3 regions of the Streptomyces sp. NPDC002144 genome follow, and region 3 is predicted to be linked to each of the others. Evidence: riboswitches for the same ligand, from Rfam matches in the RefSeq annotation. Region 3 holds a riboswitch; each other region holds the start of a gene.

Evidence for each region. A riboswitch is a leader RNA that binds a small molecule or an ion and turns the genes downstream of it on or off. The one in region 3 is predicted to bind cyclic di-AMP.
Region 1: it holds a riboswitch for cyclic di-AMP, as region 3 does, so the genes downstream of both, ACWCQ1_RS38740 (M23 family metallopeptidase) here and ACWCQ1_RS24665 (NlpC/P60 family protein) in region 3, are expected to answer to the same signal.
Region 2: it holds a riboswitch for cyclic di-AMP, as region 3 does, so the genes downstream of both, ACWCQ1_RS43680 (NlpC/P60 family protein) here and ACWCQ1_RS24665 (NlpC/P60 family protein) in region 3, are expected to answer to the same signal.

The regions. Positions count from the first base shown of each region.
Region 1 covers NZ_JBSFDB010000037.1:23,012-26,273, forward strand. The annotation lists gene ACWCQ1_RS38735 (aldo/keto reductase) at 1-108, opposite strand, end outside; gene ACWCQ1_RS38740 (M23 family metallopeptidase) at 206-1,228, opposite strand; cyclic di-AMP (ydaO/yuaA leader) riboswitch at 1,241-1,397, opposite strand; tRNA gene ACWCQ1_RS38745 (tRNA-Met) at 1,643-1,716, opposite strand; gene ACWCQ1_RS38750 (dihydrofolate reductase family protein) at 1,795-2,925, opposite strand; gene ACWCQ1_RS38755 (MarR family winged helix-turn-helix transcriptional regulator) at 3,022-3,262, shown strand, end outside.
Region 2 covers NZ_JBSFDB010000054.1:43,105-46,366, forward strand. The annotation lists gene ACWCQ1_RS43680 (NlpC/P60 family protein) at 434-1,588, opposite strand; cyclic di-AMP (ydaO/yuaA leader) riboswitch at 1,597-1,768, opposite strand; gene pcrA (DNA helicase PcrA) at 2,010-3,262, shown strand, end outside.
Region 3 covers NZ_JBSFDB010000016.1:158,934-167,874, reverse strand. The annotation lists gene ACWCQ1_RS24690 (FAD-binding oxidoreductase) at 1-496, opposite strand, end outside; gene ACWCQ1_RS24685 (ATP-binding protein) at 631-3,231, opposite strand; gene ACWCQ1_RS24680 (TfoX/Sxy family protein) at 3,994-4,326, shown strand; gene ACWCQ1_RS24675 (LysR family substrate-binding domain-containing protein) at 4,334-5,110, opposite strand; gene ACWCQ1_RS24670 (DUF5997 family protein) at 5,169-5,573, shown strand; cyclic di-AMP (ydaO/yuaA leader) riboswitch at 5,766-5,931, shown strand; gene ACWCQ1_RS24665 (NlpC/P60 family protein) at 5,940-7,598, shown strand; gene ACWCQ1_RS24660 (SDR family NAD(P)-dependent oxidoreductase) at 7,687-8,460, shown strand; gene ACWCQ1_RS24655 (LuxR C-terminal-related transcriptional regulator) at 8,701-8,941, shown strand, end outside.

The sequences.
Region 1 (3,262 bases), on a different contig from region 3:
GACGGCGAAGGACGTGGCCTCGTCGGCGGTCCAGCCGAAGACGTTGCCACCGAGGGAGAGCGGGAAGACCTCGAGGTCGGAGGAGCCGAGTTTGCGCAGAGAAGTCATGTGTATGGTCAACGCCCGCCCCGGAGACTCCTCTTCCGGAACGGCCGCAAACTTCCCGTAAACAATCGGAGGCGGCCGTTCCGGGGCGGTGCCGCTGTCAGGGGTTGAGGCCCCTGCTGCGCAGCCAGGTCATCGGGTCGATGCCGGTGGCCTGCCCGTTCGGGTGGACCTCGAGGTGCAGGTGCGGGCCGGTCACGTTGCCCGTGGCGCCGATCCGGCCGATGACGTCACCGGTGGCGACCTTCTGGCCGACGCTGACGCTGATCGAGGACTGGTGGCAGAACCACAGCTCGGTGCCGTCGTCGAGGGTGAGGATCGTGCGGTAGCCGTACGACCCCGCCCAGCCGGCCTCCGTGATGGTGCCGGAGTGGATGGCCTTGATGAGCGTGCCCGTCGGCGCGGCGAAGTCGAGGCCCGTGTGGTAACCGGAGGACCACATGGAGCCGGCCTGACCGAAGGTGCCGGTGATGGTGTAGGAGACGACCGGCAGCTTGTACTGCTTGGCGAGTTCGGCGAGCTTGGCGTCCTCGGCCGCCTTCTTGGCCGCCGCCTCCGCCTTCTCCTTGGCGGCCTGCGCCTTGGCCGCCGCGTCCTTCTCCGCCTTGGCGGCCGCCTCGTCGATCTGCTTGGCGAGGGCCGCCTCGGTGGCCGACTGGGCCTTGCTGTCGAGCTGGACCTGCTGCGACTCGGCCTGCGCCATGATGCGGTCGCGCAGCGCCTCACCGGCGTCCCGGGCACCCTGCTCGGTGTCCTTGGTGCTCACCCCGACGGCGCTGAGCGCGGTCGCGGAGCCCTTGGGGGCATCGGAGCCGGCGTCGAACACATGGGCGACGGAGGTCAGGTCGGGCAGGGAGATGGACACCGGCGGCTTGCCGGTGTTGGCGCTGGCCATGCCGCCCGCGCCGACGGCGGCTATGACACCGACGCCGAGAACCGTGGAGCTGCGGGCGAGTCCCCCGCCGCGCTGCCTGGAGACACGGTGCCGGCCGCGCACCGGGCGGATGGACTCCTCGGTGGGGTTCCACTCCTCCCACTGGCCCTCGTCGTCACTGGGGCCGAAGCCGAAGGGCCGGGTGCCCGGCACGAACGGGGCTGCCGGGGCAGGCGGGTTGGACGCCACGTGGGCGTGCTCCTTTCCTTCCTTCTCGCCTACCGGGTTAGCTGACGGGTTCGGAGCAGGAAGGTCTCCTACGCGCGTAAACCTGCCGTGGGTCCACGGCGGTCTCCGCGCGATTCACCCCAGGGTGGTGGTTCCCCGGTTCCCTTGCGGGATTCGGCGCGTGCGCACGGAGCCGCCTCTTGTGACGGCTGGGACGACCGCGCTGCGTTATCGAACGTTAATAGACTCGGGGTGGGGTTTCCAAGCAGTTCGGCTTGATCATTAAACGTTTTTGGCGCGGACGATCGGGCCATGACCGGTGAAAATCGGGCGAGTTGACCTTGTCTCAGGCTCTGCACAGGGAGTGACGGCCAGGGAAGCGGGAAACACCGAGGGCCGGAATCCAGTCACTGGATTCCGGCCCTCGGCCTTCAGTAGCGGGGACAGGATTTGAACCTGCGACCTCTGGGTTATGAGCCCAGCGAGCTACCGAGCTGCTCCACCCCGCGTCGTTGTGTAACCAGCATACGCCATCCGCGGGACGCTCAGCACCAGGGTTTCCGTCCGCCCCCGCTCCACCTGCGTTTTCAGCCCGGCAGATGGGCGTTCGGCGCCTTGGCCCGCTCCTCGTACTCGGGCAGGACGACCACCTCGACGCCCCGCGACGCCAGCAGACCGCTGCCGTCGGCGGCCTCCACGAACGTGTCCGGCTCCCGCCACGCGGTCACCACCCGCCGTACCCCCGCCTCCAGGATCAGCCGGGCGCACGGCTTGGGACGGGACGCGCGGTGGGCGCAGGGCTCCAGGCTGCTGTAGACCGTCGCGGTCGCGAGCCTCGGATCGGCCGGGTCGAGTTTCGCCAGGGCCGCCTCCTCCGCGTGGACCACGGGGTCGCCGGCCTCGCGGGAGTGGCCGCGGGCCAGCTCCGTGCCGTCGTCGGCGACGACCACGGCGCCGACGCTGAACGCGGTCCGCGAGGGCGGGCACTGGGCCGCCAGGTCGCAGGCGAGGCGGAGCCAGTGGTGGTCGGCGGCGGAGGCCAGCGGGCCGGTGCCGGGGGCGGTGGGCTCGTAGCGCATGAGGACCACGTCCTCGATCCGCCGGCTCTCCACCAGCCTGAGCCGTCCGCCCTGGTAGCCGCCCGGGCCGAAGAGGCGGGGCGCGTCGGGGTCGCCCACGAACAGGGGGGCGAGCACCAGCTGGAGCTCGTCCGCGAGCCCCTGCTGGAGCAGCTGGGTGTGGATGCGGCCGCCGCCCTCGACCATGAGCCGCCGCACACCCCGGACCTCGTGCAGATGCTCCAGCAGCCGACGCCAGTCGAGGTCGGGCCCGAGCGGGACGATGTCGGCGGCGATCCCGAGCGCGCGGGCCCGTTCGCCCCCCTTGTCGGTCGTGTAGACGACCTTGTCGCCGCCCGTGTGCCAGAACCTCGCCGCCGGATCCAGCTCGCCCGAGCCGCTGACGGTGACCTTGAGCGGGTACTCGGGCCGGCCCGAGGCGACACGGGCGGCGCGGCGCTCGGGCGAGTTGACCAGCAGCCGCGGGTTGTCGGCGCGGATCGTGCCGGCGCCGACCAGGATGGCGTCGACGGAGGCCCGTACCTCGTCGACGCGGTCGAAGTCGGCCGGGGACGACAGCAGCAGGCGCTCGGGTCCGGTGTCGTCGAGGCAGCCGTCGAGGGAGACGGCGGCGGACAGCAGGACGTACGGGTGGGGCATCGACGCGCTCCCCGGCTCGTGGTGGACGGCACGCTCGGCGCAAGGCGCTGAACGGCCACTCTTGGTTCAAGTTTGAAACAAACCTACACTGGTGGCATGACGACTCGCTGGCTCACCCCGAAGGAGCAGCGCGCCTGGCGCGCGTACATCGCGGCGACGTTCCTCGTCGAGGACGCGATCGACCGGCAGCTCCAGCAGGACGCCGGCATGCCCCACCTGTACTACTCCATCCTGGCCAACCTCTCCGAGACCCCGGAGCGGCGGCTGCGCATGACCGACCTCGCGGAGCGGACGAAGATCACCCGCAGCCGGCTGACCTACGCCGTGGGCCGGCTGG
Region 2 (3,262 bases), on a different contig from region 3:
GTGCACACCGGCACACAAACAACGCCCCACGCCTACCGCAACGGCAGGCGACCGCCCGCATCCGTTTGCGCGCTCCCGCACCCCACGGCCGGGCGGCGCTCGAAGCGGCCTCGCACGCCTGCCGGGCGCTCGGTCGACGGGCGCGCAGGGACCGTCACGCGCCCGCATGCCAACGCCGGGTGGCGCTCGAAGCGGCCTCACACGCCTGCCGCGCGCTCGGTCGACGGGCGCTCAGAGAGCGTCGCGCGCCGCTCATCCCACCGCCGTGCGGCGCGAGCAGCGGCCTCACACGCCTGCCGCGCGCTCGGTCGACGGGCGCTCGGGGACCGTCGCGCGCCGCGCATCCCACCGTCGGGTGGCGTGCCAAGGGCCGCGTGTGCCCGGCGGTTCCGACCGGGGCGCGCGAGGACGTTCGTGCGTCGCGGTCATCGCCTCACGCGGGGCGTACCACGCTGTGGATGATTGATTCGCCGGCGTAGTAGATGGACTCCTCGCGGACGTACGCGCCCGGCTTGGGGGCGTGGATCATCATGCCGTTGCCGATGTAGACGCCGACGTGGCTGATGTCGTCGTAGAAGAAGATCAGGTCGCCGGGCCGGGCGTCGGCGAGGGAGACGGTGGTGCCCGCGTTCACCTGGTCGTAGGTGGTGCGCGGGAGGTCCACGCCCGCGGCCTTCCACGCGGCCTGGGTGAGGCCGGAGCAGTCGTAGGAGCCGGGACCGGTGGCGCCCCAGACATACGGCTTGCCGATCTGCGCGCGGGCGAACGCGAGCGCCTTCGCGGCCTTGGCGGCGTACGAGGAGTCCGTGGTGTCCGTGGAGCCGGTGTCCGAGGAGGAGGTGCCGTCCTGGGACGTCGTCCCCTCCTGGGCCTTCCGCGCCGCCGCCTGCTGCTGGGCCAGCTCCGCGGCCTTGCGCGCGGCCTCCTCCCGCTGCTTCTTCTCGATCGCCGCGAGCCGCGCCTTCTCCTCGGCCGTCAGCTTCGACAGCAGCTCGCGCGCGTCGGAGAGCTTCTTCTGCACCGTGGCCTTGGCGGTCTGTAGATCGTTCTGCGACGTGCTGAGCGTCTCGAGGCTCCGGGAGGCCTCCTCACGCTTCTTCATCGTCGCGGACTGCTCGGTGAAGTAGTCGTCGACCTCGCTCTTCTGGCGGGCGGTCAGCCGGCCCATCAGCTGCGTCTGGTCGAAGTAGTCCTGCGGGGAGTCGGCGAGCAGGAAGGTCGCCGTGTCGGGCGCGGCGGCACCCGTCCGGTACTGGGCGGCGGCGAAGGAACCGAGCCTCTCGCGCTCCTCGTTGAGCTTCTGGGCGCGCTTGGCGACGTCGTTGAGCAGGGAGTCGACCCGTCTGCGCTGCTTGGTGGTCTTCTCCTTGGCCGCGTTGTACTTCTCGGTGGCCGACTCCGCCTGGCGGTACAGGTCGTCGACCTTCTTCTCGACTTCCTCGAGGCTGGGGCCGCCGTCGGCCGAGGGGGCGGCGTTGGCCGACTGGGAGAGCAGGGCCACGGAGGTGAGGGCGGCCGTGGCGAGAGCGGGGGTGCGTATGCCTGCTACGCGCGTAACGGCGGGACGTGTCTTGCGGTGCGACGCCAAGACCGGCGACTCCTTCCATCGTCCGCCTACCGGGTTAGCTGTCGGGTTCGGGCGGGTGGTTCGGAAGGGTTGCCCTACGGCCCGGGCCCCGGAAGGGGGGCCGGCCGATTCACCCCAAGGTCCTCGTGGGTCCCCGGCTCCGGCTGCGCGGCGGCGCCCCGGACTCGGCGGAGGCCGCACGGCCCGGCGAGGTTCGCCGGTGGGGGTCGTACGGCCTGCCCGAACGGTAGCCAACTGGTGTGGTCCGTGTGAAGGTTGATGTTCGATTTGTCCGATACATTTCCGTGACCTTCGACCGGCCCCACCCACCCGGCCACGTGCGGTGATGGCGCGCCACGCAGCGTGTACGGGGCATCGGGATCCGGCGATGTTCTCAGGGCGGCCGCGGGCTGTCAGTGGGGCGCCCTAGACTCGGAGAGCGATGAGCAGCCTCTTTGACGACAGCTTCCTGGCGGACCTCCAGGCCCCTCGCGGGCACGCGGAGGAACCCCCGCCGCCGCCCGAGGACGATCACGTACCGGAGCCCGTTCCGGACGACCTGTTCGGCGGGAAGTTCGACGTGCCGCCGGACCGGGACGCCTACTACCGCGACGGCGCCCCCCGCCCGGCGATCGACCCGGCGGCGCTGCTGGACGGGCTGAACGAGAACCAGCGCGCGGCCGTCGTGCACCATGGCGCCCCCCTGCTCATCGTGGCCGGCGCCGGCTCCGGCAAGACCCGTGTCCTCACCCACCGCATCGCCCACCTCCTGGCCGAGCGGAACGTGCACCCGGGCCAGGTCCTGGCGATCACCTTCACCAACAAGGCCGCCGGTGAGATGAAGGAGCGCGTCGAGCAGCTCGTCGGCCCGCGCGCGAACGCGATGTGGGTGATGACCTTCCACAGCGCGTGCGTGCGCATCCTGCGCAGGGAGAGCAAGAAGCTCGGCTTCACCTCCTCCTTCTCGATCTACGACGCCGCCGACTCCAAGCGCCTGATGGCCCTGGTCTGCCGCGACCTGGACCTCGACCCCAAGCGCTACCCGCCGAAGTCCTTCAGCGCCAAGATCTCCAACCTGAAGAACGAGCTGATCGACGAGGAGGACTTCGCCGCCCAGGCCACCGACGGCTTCGAGAAGACCCTCGCCCAGGCCTACGCCCTCTACCAGTCACGGCTGCGCGAGGCGAACGCCCTCGACTTCGACGACCTGATCATGACGACGGTCAACCTGCTCCGCGCCTTCCCGGACGTCGCCGAGCACTACCGCCGCCGTTTCCGGCACGTCCTGGTCGACGAGTACCAGGACACCAACCACGCCCAGTACGCGCTCGTGCGCGAGCTGGTGGGGACGAGCGAGCACCCCGTCGACGTCCCGCCGAACGAGTACGACGTCCCGCCCGCCGAGCTGTGCGTGGTGGGTGACGCGGACCAGTCGATCTACGCCTTCCGCGGGGCGACGATCCGCAACATCCTCCAGTTCGAGGAGGACTACCCGGACGCGACGACGATCCTCTTGGAGCAGAACTACCGCTCCACCCAGACGATCCTGTCCGCGGCCAACGCGGTCATCGAGCGCAACGAGTCCCGCCGCCCCAAGAACCTGTGGACCAACGCCGGCGCGGGCGCGCGCATCACGGGCTATGTCGCCGACACCGAGCACGACGAGGCCCAGTTCGTCGCCGACGAGATAGACCG
Region 3 (8,941 bases):
CGGCCGAGAGGAGGTTGTCGATGGTCAGCCCGCACTTGCGGGTGAGGTGGCCGAGCCCGCCGCCGGTGGCGATGCCGCCGACGCCGGTGGTGGAGACGATGCCGCTCGGGGTGGCCAGGCCGTACGCGTTGGTCGCGCGGTCCACCTCGCCCCAGACGCAGCCTCCGCCGACGCGGACGGTGCGGGCCTCGGGGTCGACGTGGATCTCCTTCAGGGGCGAGAGGTCGGCGACCACTCCCCCGTCGACGGTGCCCATCCCGGCACCGTGGTGGCCGCCGCCCCGGACGGCGAGCGGCAGGTCGTGGGCGCGGGCGAAGCCGATCACGCGGGCCACGGCGTCGGCGTCGGCGCAGCGGGCGACGAGCGCGGGGCGGCGGTCGATCATCGCGTTGTAGACGGTACGGGCCTCTTCGTAGCCGGGGTCGTCGGGGCCGATCAGCTCGCCGGTGAAGTCGGTCAGTTCCCGTCGTGCCGCCTGCGCGATTGTGCTGGACATACGGTTTCCCCCGTTTGTCGTGAGTAGGGCCGTTGTGCACGTTCTACTCGGGTAGCGCGGGCGTGTGCATCCGTGGCCATCACCTAGCTCGGGCGTTCGGATACCTACGTTTCGCGCACGTGCGTTTCGCGTACCTACGTGTCCCGCTCGGGGAGGAGCCCGAGCTCCGCGGCGCGTACGGCGGCGTGGCGCCGGGTGGGCGCGTCCAGCTTCTCCAGGACGGCGCGTACGTGGTTGTCGACGGTACGGACGGACACGACGAGCCGGTCGGCGATCTCGGCGTTCGTCAGGCCCTCGGCGAGCAGACGCATGACCTGGAGCTGCCGTTCGGTCAGGCCGGCGGGGTTGCCGCGGGTCGCGGCGAGGGGGCCGCGCGGGATGCGCCGTACGCCGAGCCTGCGCAGTTCGGAGCGGACGCGGCGGGCCAGCGGTTCGGCGCCCAGGGCGTCGAGTTCGGCGAGGGCGGCGAGCTTGTCCGCGGGGTGCGGGCTCTCGGCGACCGCGGCGGCGTGCTCGTAGGGGCAGCCCGCCTCCTGCCAGCGTGCGGCGGCCTCGCGCCAGTGGCCGCGGGCCTGGAGGGCGTACGGGTGGTCGCACTCCTCCAGGTCGACCGGCTGCCCCACCCTGCTGAGCCAGTAGCCGAGTTCGGCGCGGTAGGGGATGCCGGCCAGGTCGCGGGCCTGCGCGTACACCGGGGCCACGGCCTCGATCAGGGCCGCGTCGTCGCCGCGCAGCCAGGCCGCCTCGGCCAGCGCGGCGGCGACCGGTCCGGTGCGCTGCAGTTCCCGGGTCCGTACGGCGATCTCCTGGGCCTCGGCGAGGAGTTCGGCGGCGCCCGGGTGGCCGCGACGGGTGCGGACGCGGGCCAGGACGGTCAGCGCGGGGCAGCGGGCGGGCAGGAAGTCGTGGATGCCGAACTCGGCGTGCCGTTCGGCGTCCTCCCAGTCGGCGGCGGCCAGTCGCCGGATCGCCAGCTCGACGTGGAGGTAGGTGAGGAAGCCGAGGTGTTCGGCGCGGTCGGCGAGGTCCATGGCCGGGGGCAGATAACGGTCCGCCTCGCCGTACTGGAGGCTGTCGAGCAGCGTCCAGATGATGTTGGCGTAGGAGCGGCAGGCGTGCTCGACCTCGCCGGCGGCCAGGGCGACCTCCAGGCTCTCCTCCAGTTGCTTGCGGCCGTCGGGGTCGCCGCCCCGCCAGCGGGCCGTCCCCAGATTGTTCAGGGCGTGCGCGAGGATCGCCTGGTCCTCCGTCTTGCGGGCCAGGACGATGGCCCGCTCGGCGTGGTCGACGGCCTCCGGGTAGCGGTCGGACAGCATGCGCAGCTGGGCGATGTTGCTGACGGCGAGGGCCAGCAGCCGGTCGTCGCCCGCGTGCTCCAGCACGGTGACGGCCTCGCGGGCGGCGTCCTGCGCCTCGTCGGCGTCCCCGGCCCACCAGTGGATACGGGACAGCCAGCGCAGGTCGGCGCCAAGGGCGAGGATGTCGCCGAGCGAGCGGCGCAGCGCCACCGCCTCCCGTTGGGCGGTGACGGCGGCGGCCGAGTCGGCGATGGTGTAGCTCTCGATCGCGTAGCGTTCCAGCAGGTCGGCGAGGTCGGCCGGGCCGTGGCGCCGGCGTCGGCGCAGAACCAGCCGCAGCTGGGCGGCGGCCTCCCGGTGGGCACCGGCGGAGGCCGCGTCGCGTGCCGCGTCGGGGCCGTAGCGGGCGATGGCGTCCTCGTCGCCGGCCTGGGCGGCGTGGTGCACGATCCGGGCGGCGTCGGATCCGGGGCGGGCGACCAGGGCCGCGAGGACGGTGCGGTTGAGGTCGATACGGCGCGCTGTCGGCACGGAGTCGGCGACCGCGCGGCGGATCAGCTCGTGCCGGAACGCCACCCGTTCCGGCGTCACCGCGAGCAGCCCGCGCTGCTCGGCCTCGGCGAGTACGGTCACGCCATCGGCCAACAGGGCGTCCACCAGGGGCCGTTCGACAGCCGAGGGGACCACGGCGAGCTGCTCCAGCGCGTCCACGGTGGCGGCGTCCAGGCCCCGCATCCGGGCGAGCACGGCGTCCACGACCGTCGGCGGCACACCCCCGGTGCCACCCGCCGCGACGACCTCGGCGACGAAGAAGGGGTTGCCGGAGGTCACTTCGTACACCTGGGCGGCGTCCAGCTCGGCGGTCGCGCTGAGCGTGCGGACCGCGTCGAGGGACAGCCGGGCCAGGGGCAGCCGGTGCACCCGGGGCGCGCGGGAGACCTGCCCGAGGAGGTGGCGCAGGGGGTGGCCGCGGCCCAGCTCGTCGTCGCGGTAGGTGAGGACGAGCAGCGCGGGGAGCCGTTCCATGCGCCGGACCAGGAAGCGCAGGGCGTCCAGGGACGCCTCGTCGGCCCAGTGCACGTCCTCGACGACCAGTACGGCGGGATGCGGAGTCACGGCGAGCTCGGCGCGCAGGGCCTCGTAGACGCGGGGACGATCGCCGCCCTCGGTGACGGCGCGGGCCAGCTCGGCGCCGACGCTGCCGACGAGGTCACGGAACGGGCCCAGGGGCCGGCGGGTGGCGAGGTCGTCGCACTGTCCGACCAGGATCCGCGCCTCCTCGGGCAACCGCTCCGGAAGGGCTCTGACCAGGCTGGACTTGCCGATGCCGGCCTCACCGAAGACGAGCGCCACCGAGCCGGCACCGTCCGCCGCCTCACCTGCGGCCTCGGCCAGTCGCGTCAGCTCGGCCTCACGCTCGAGGATCCCCCGGTCCACCCGCTCGATTCTGCCACCGACCACCGATACCGGTACGGCTCTCGGGCGGGGGGCGGGCCCATGGGCGGGGATGGGCGGGAGCGGGCCGACGGTCCGGGGGCGGGCCGACGGTCCGAGGGCGGGCCGATGATCCGGAGGCGGGCTGGCGGTCCGGGCGCGGCAGGGCGGTCCGGGGGCGGCCCGACGATCCGGAGGCGGGCCCACGGTCCGGGGGCGGCCCGACGATCCGGAGGGAGGCCCACGGTCCGGGGGCGGCCCCACGGCCCAGGCACAGCCCCACGATCCAGGCACAGCCCCACGATCCAGGCACAGCCCCACGCCCCAGGCACAGCCCCACGCCCCAGGCACAGCCCCACGATCCAGGCGCGGCCCCACGATCCAGGCACAGCCCCACGATCCACGCACAGCCCCACGCCCCAGGCACAGCCCGACGATCCGGAGGCGGGCCCATGATCCGCGCGCGGGCCGACGGTCCGGGCGCGGGCCCGGGCCGTGGTGGCAAGGTGTCAGCATGTCCTGTGGGCGGCAGTGGCCCTGTCCCCGACGCGGACGCGAAGGCCGTCATTCCCACTGCGTGTCCTCGTCGCCACGGGCTCGTGCCGGCGACACGGTGGCCGCGGTCTCGGCGTCGCCGTGCGGTCCGCGCGGACGCGACGTGAGGAGAGCCCACACTCCGGCCGGGGGCTCACCTCCGGCTGAACCGGACAGGCGTGCGGGGCCATCCTGGAATCCTGGGAGTCGAAGCACGGAGCGAGGCGTGGCATGGCGTACGACGAAGCGTTGGCCGAGCGGATTCGGCGGTATCTGGGGGCCGATCCGGACATCACCGAGAAGCGGATGTTCGGGGGGCTCGCGTTTCTGCTGCGCGGGAACATGGCGGTGAGCGCGAGTGGCGCCGGGGGGCTGATGGTCCGTGTGGGGCCGGAGGCCACGGACGCGGCGCTGGCCCGACCGGGCGCGCGACTCCTCGACATGACGGGGCGGCCGATGCGTGGCTGGATCGTCGTCGACCCGTCCGCGCTCGCCGACGACGGGGTCTTGGGCGCATGGATCGACGAGGGGTACGCCTTCGCCGCGGGGTTGCCGCCGAAGTGAGACGTTCCTACGAGCGGCGGCCGGGCCTGCCTCGTCTGCCGGGCTTGGAGCCGCCCGCGCGGGGAGTGCGGCCCGGCTGCTTGGCGGGGGCCGGCTTGCGGTGGGCGGAGGACTTCTGCTGCTCCTCCCGCCTCGGCTTCTCCTCCCGGCCTGGCTTCTCCTCGGGCTGCTGCTTGCGGCCGCGCGAGCTGTTGACCGTGCGGCCGCGCACGATGCCGATGAAGTCCTCGACCAGTTCGGTGGTCGCTTCCTCGGGCCAGGACAGGGCGACACCGGACTGCGGGGCGTCGACGACCGGGCGGTAGGTGAGGTCCTTGCGGTGGTGCAGACGGGCGAGGGACTGGGGGACGACGAGGAGGCCGACGCCCGCAGCGACCAGTTCCACTGCGTCCTCGGTGGTGGCGGGGCGCTCGAAGGCGGGTTCACCGGGAGGGGCGTCCCAGCCGAAGACGTCGTCGAGGGGGTGGAAGAGCACCTCGTCGGCCAGATCGGCGAGCGTCACCTCGTCGGCCGCCGTGATCACGTGGTCCTTGGGGACCACGACCACCGTTGTCTCGGTGTACAGCGGGATCGCGCTGAAGAACCCACGGTCGACCGGCAGCCGTACCAGGCCCGCGTCCGCCTCGCCCGCACGCAGCACCTCGGGCGCCTCGGCGGCCGGTACGGCGATGAGGTGCAGCGGGATCCCGGGCAGCCGCTCGTTCCAGATCCGCACCCACTTGGCGGGCGTCGTCCCCGGGACGTACGCGAGCCGGAACGTGGGGGATGTCTCCGAGCCTGTCACCTGGCCAGGTTACCGGCCGTGGTCGAGGGCCCCGTACCCGGTCGATACCCTGGACCCCATGAAGTCGCACCAGACCACCCAGACGATGAAGCCCGCGACCGCGGCGAAGAAGCTGGGTGTGTACCTCGAGGCCACCCCCGCCGAGTTCCGTGAGGGTGTCGTCTCGCGCGCCCAGCTCGACCAGCTCCAGGCCGAGCCGCCCGAGTGGCTGCGCGAGCTGCGGGCCAAGGGGCCGCACCCCCGTCCGGTGGTCGCGGCGAAGCTGGGCGTCTCCATCGCGGGGCTGGCGCGCGGCGGGGTGACCGAGCCGCTGACCACCGAGGAGATCGAGGCGCTCAAGCAGGAGCAGCCGGAGTGGCTGGTGAAGGAGCGGGCCACCCAGGCGGAGGTCCGCAAGGAGGCGGCGCGGATCAAGAAGCGCGACGCCGAGCGGGCGGCCCAGGAGGACGGTCCGCGGTCCTGAGGCACCCGCCGTCGCGACGGTCGGTCACGCTCCCGATCCGCTGTGTGCACGAAACCGGAATCTGACGGCCCGTCACGACGAAGGTCACAAAAGCGTATCGGACATTCTGCCCTTCAACCTTCACACCAGCCGCACAAGTTGGCTAGCGTGGGTCCAGGCCACTCGAGTTCCTCCGGCGAACCCCGTCGGGACGCGTGGCCTCCGCCGAGTCCGGTGTCGAACCGGAGCCGGGGACCCAACCGAATCATGGGGTGAATCGGCCCAACTGCCCGCACGGGCAAGGGTCGTAGGGCATGCCTTCCGGATACGACCGCCCGAACCCGACAGCTAACTCGGTAGGCGGAGTACGGAAGGAGTACGGCTCCCATGGCGCCGGATCGACCATCGCGCACGGGCGGCTCCGGCCTCCCCGGGATGCGCAACTCCACTCTCGCCGCGGCGGCCCTCACCTCGGTGGCCATGCTCTCGCAGAGCGCCGACGCCGTGCCCCTCGCCGGGGAGGACGCCCCCAGCCGGGAGGCCGTCCGGGACCGGGTGAGCAGCCTCTACGACCGGGCCGAGTCCGACACCGGCCAGTGGAACTTCACCCGCCCGACGGTGACCGGCTCGCGAGGACGCGGCGCACCGGCGGGCGGCGGCAGGCGCTCGGACCCCGATCTGGACAACGTGACCCGGCAGTGGTTCGACGCGGCGCGCGCCTCGCTGGGGCCGACGATCCCGGCGATCCTGCCGGCCGACCGCATGCCCGCCCAGCGCACCTCCTCCCCCCGCCCGGCCCCGTCGCGGCCCGCGCGCTCCCCGGAGGCACGGACCGGCTTCGAACTGGAGGCACCCGGCCGGCCCGTGGCCGAGCTGCCGGCGGGCGGAACGCGCCGCCCGGTCGCCGAGCTGACCGCGGGTGGCGGCACGGCCGCGCTGCCCGCCGTACCGGCGCAGCGGCAGGAGTCCGCCATGGCGGCGGGCGCGACGGGCGGCGAGCCGCGGCAGGCCTCGCTGCGTACGTCCAAGGAGCAGAGCCAGCGCAAGATCGCCGCGGCGAGTGAGCTGCTGTACCGGTACACGGCCCGGCAGACGTCCATACCGCAGTCGGCGGTCATGTCACCGACGCCCATGGCGGAGCAGACGGCGGTCATGCCCTCGCTGGCCATGACACCGCAGTCGACCATCATGTCGCCGACGGCCACGGGGCCACAGGCGACCATCATGTCCCCGGCGGCCACGGCATCCCAGTCGGCCGTCATGCCCTCGATGACCATGGCAGCGCCGCAGCCGGCTCTGGCGCCGGTGCCGGCGCCCTGGTCGGACCAGGCGAGCCGTGCGACCGAGGAGGCCTGGCGGCTGCAGCAGCCGTCCGTGCTCGACACGGGCGTGCCGGCGAGCGAACCGTGGGGCCCGCAGCAGCCGGCCGTCCCCGACATGGGTCCGTCCATCACCGACACTGGGGCGCAGCAGCAGTTGACCGCCCTGGACACCGGCACGCAGTGGAGCTTCCAGCAGCCCACCGTCGAGGCGGCCCCGCAGCAGCAGTCCGTCATGGACACGGGTGCGTGGAACCTGCCCGCCGCGGTCGACTCGAGCCTGCCCGTGTCGGACCAGTGGCGCCGGCTCCAGGAACCGTCGGTCCTCGACACCGGGGTGCCCGAGGCGCCCGCCGAGCCGGCGGTCGGCACCAAGGCGGACCGGGCCGTGTCCTTCGCCCGGGCGCAGATCGGCAGGCCCTGCCTGTGGGGCGCGGTCGGACCGGAGTCGTACGACAACGCCGGGCTCACCCAGGCCGCCTGGCGGGCCGCCGGGGTCGCGCTGCCGCGGTCCACGCACGAGCAGGCGAGCACCGGCACGGTGGTCCCGCTCGCCGAGAGCCGTCCCGGTGACCTGATCTTCTTCAACGACAACTTCAGCCACGTCGGCCTCTACACCGGCAACGGTCTGATGATCCACGCCCCCGGACCGGGCGCGGTGATCCGCGAGGAGTCGGTCCACTACGCCGGCGAGGCCGCGATCCGCATAGCGGTGCGCCCCGCCTAGCAGCACACGCTTCACCGAGGAGGCCGTCCACGAACCGTGGGCGGCCTCTTCGGCCGCTGACGCTGCCTCGCCGGTGAAGGATGGCTGCATGAGTGATCAGTACGAGGGGCGACTGGCCGGGAAGACCGTCGTCGTCACCGGGGCCGCGGGCGGCCAGGGCGCCGCCGAGGTGGAGGCGCTGACCCGGGCCGGCGCCCGGGTGGTGGCCACGGACGTGCGACCGCAGGGTGACGTGCGGCGGCTGGACGTCAGCAGGGAGAGCGACTGGGCCGCGCTGGCCGCGGAGTTGAAGGAGTCGTACGGCGAGATCCACGGTCTGGTGAACAACGCGGGCGTCATCCGGCGCGAACGGCTCGGTGAGGTACGGCCGGAGGACTTCGCACAGGTCCAGGCCGTCAACACCACCGGACCGCTGCTCGGGATCCAGCACCTCGCGCCGCTGATGCCACCGGGTTCCTCGATCGTCAACGTCGGTTCGTCCGCCGCGCTCACCGGCTACTACCCGGTGGCGTACACCGCCAGCAAGTGGGCGTTGCGGGGGCTGTCGAAGATCGCGGCGACCGAGCTGGGGCCGAAGGGCATCCGGGTCAACACCGTGCATCCCGGGTACATCGAGACGCCGATGACCGCCGCCGCCACCCCGGCGTTCCGTGCGGCGACCATCGGGGAGACACCGCTGGGCCGCAGCGGCACGGTGGACGACATCGCGCCGCTGGTGGTGTTCCTGCTCTCCGACGAGTCGTCCTTCATCACCGGGGCCGAGATCCCGGTGGACGGCGGGCTGACCGCGCACGGCGGCGTCAGGTCCATCTCGGACGCGATGCGGGCGGCGAATCCGCCGGGAGGAGCGGGAGGAGTCTGAACTCCTCGGACCTCCGCGGGCCGCCGGTCCCCCGCTCCGGCGGCCCACACGGGCTCCGGGCCTCGGAGAGCACCGGCGGTCCCCCACCGAACCGCCGGGTCTCCCCGCCGCGGCCGCTGGTGCGCCGTTGTGCTGGAGTACATCCGTGAACGTCCTTGTTGCTCCGTTGCAGTCTGAGGCAGGCTGGACGTCGCCGGTATGGGTACAACTGCGTACGCGGCGCACGATCGGAGTGGGAACGTGGCACAGGTGTTGGTCGGGGCGCAGGAACGCATGCTGTCGGTGGCGGTCGCGGCACTGCACGAACGGGAGCCCGATCGGCTGTGGCCGATGCTCGCGGACGCCCTGCCCGGCCTGTGCGGCGGTGAGAGTCTGATCTACAAGCTGGACGACTGGAACGAGTCCGGGGGCACGGTCGGCATGCCGTCCGCCGTCGCCGCCGAGTTCGCGGTGCTCCGGGACGAGGCCGTGGGCCTGCTGC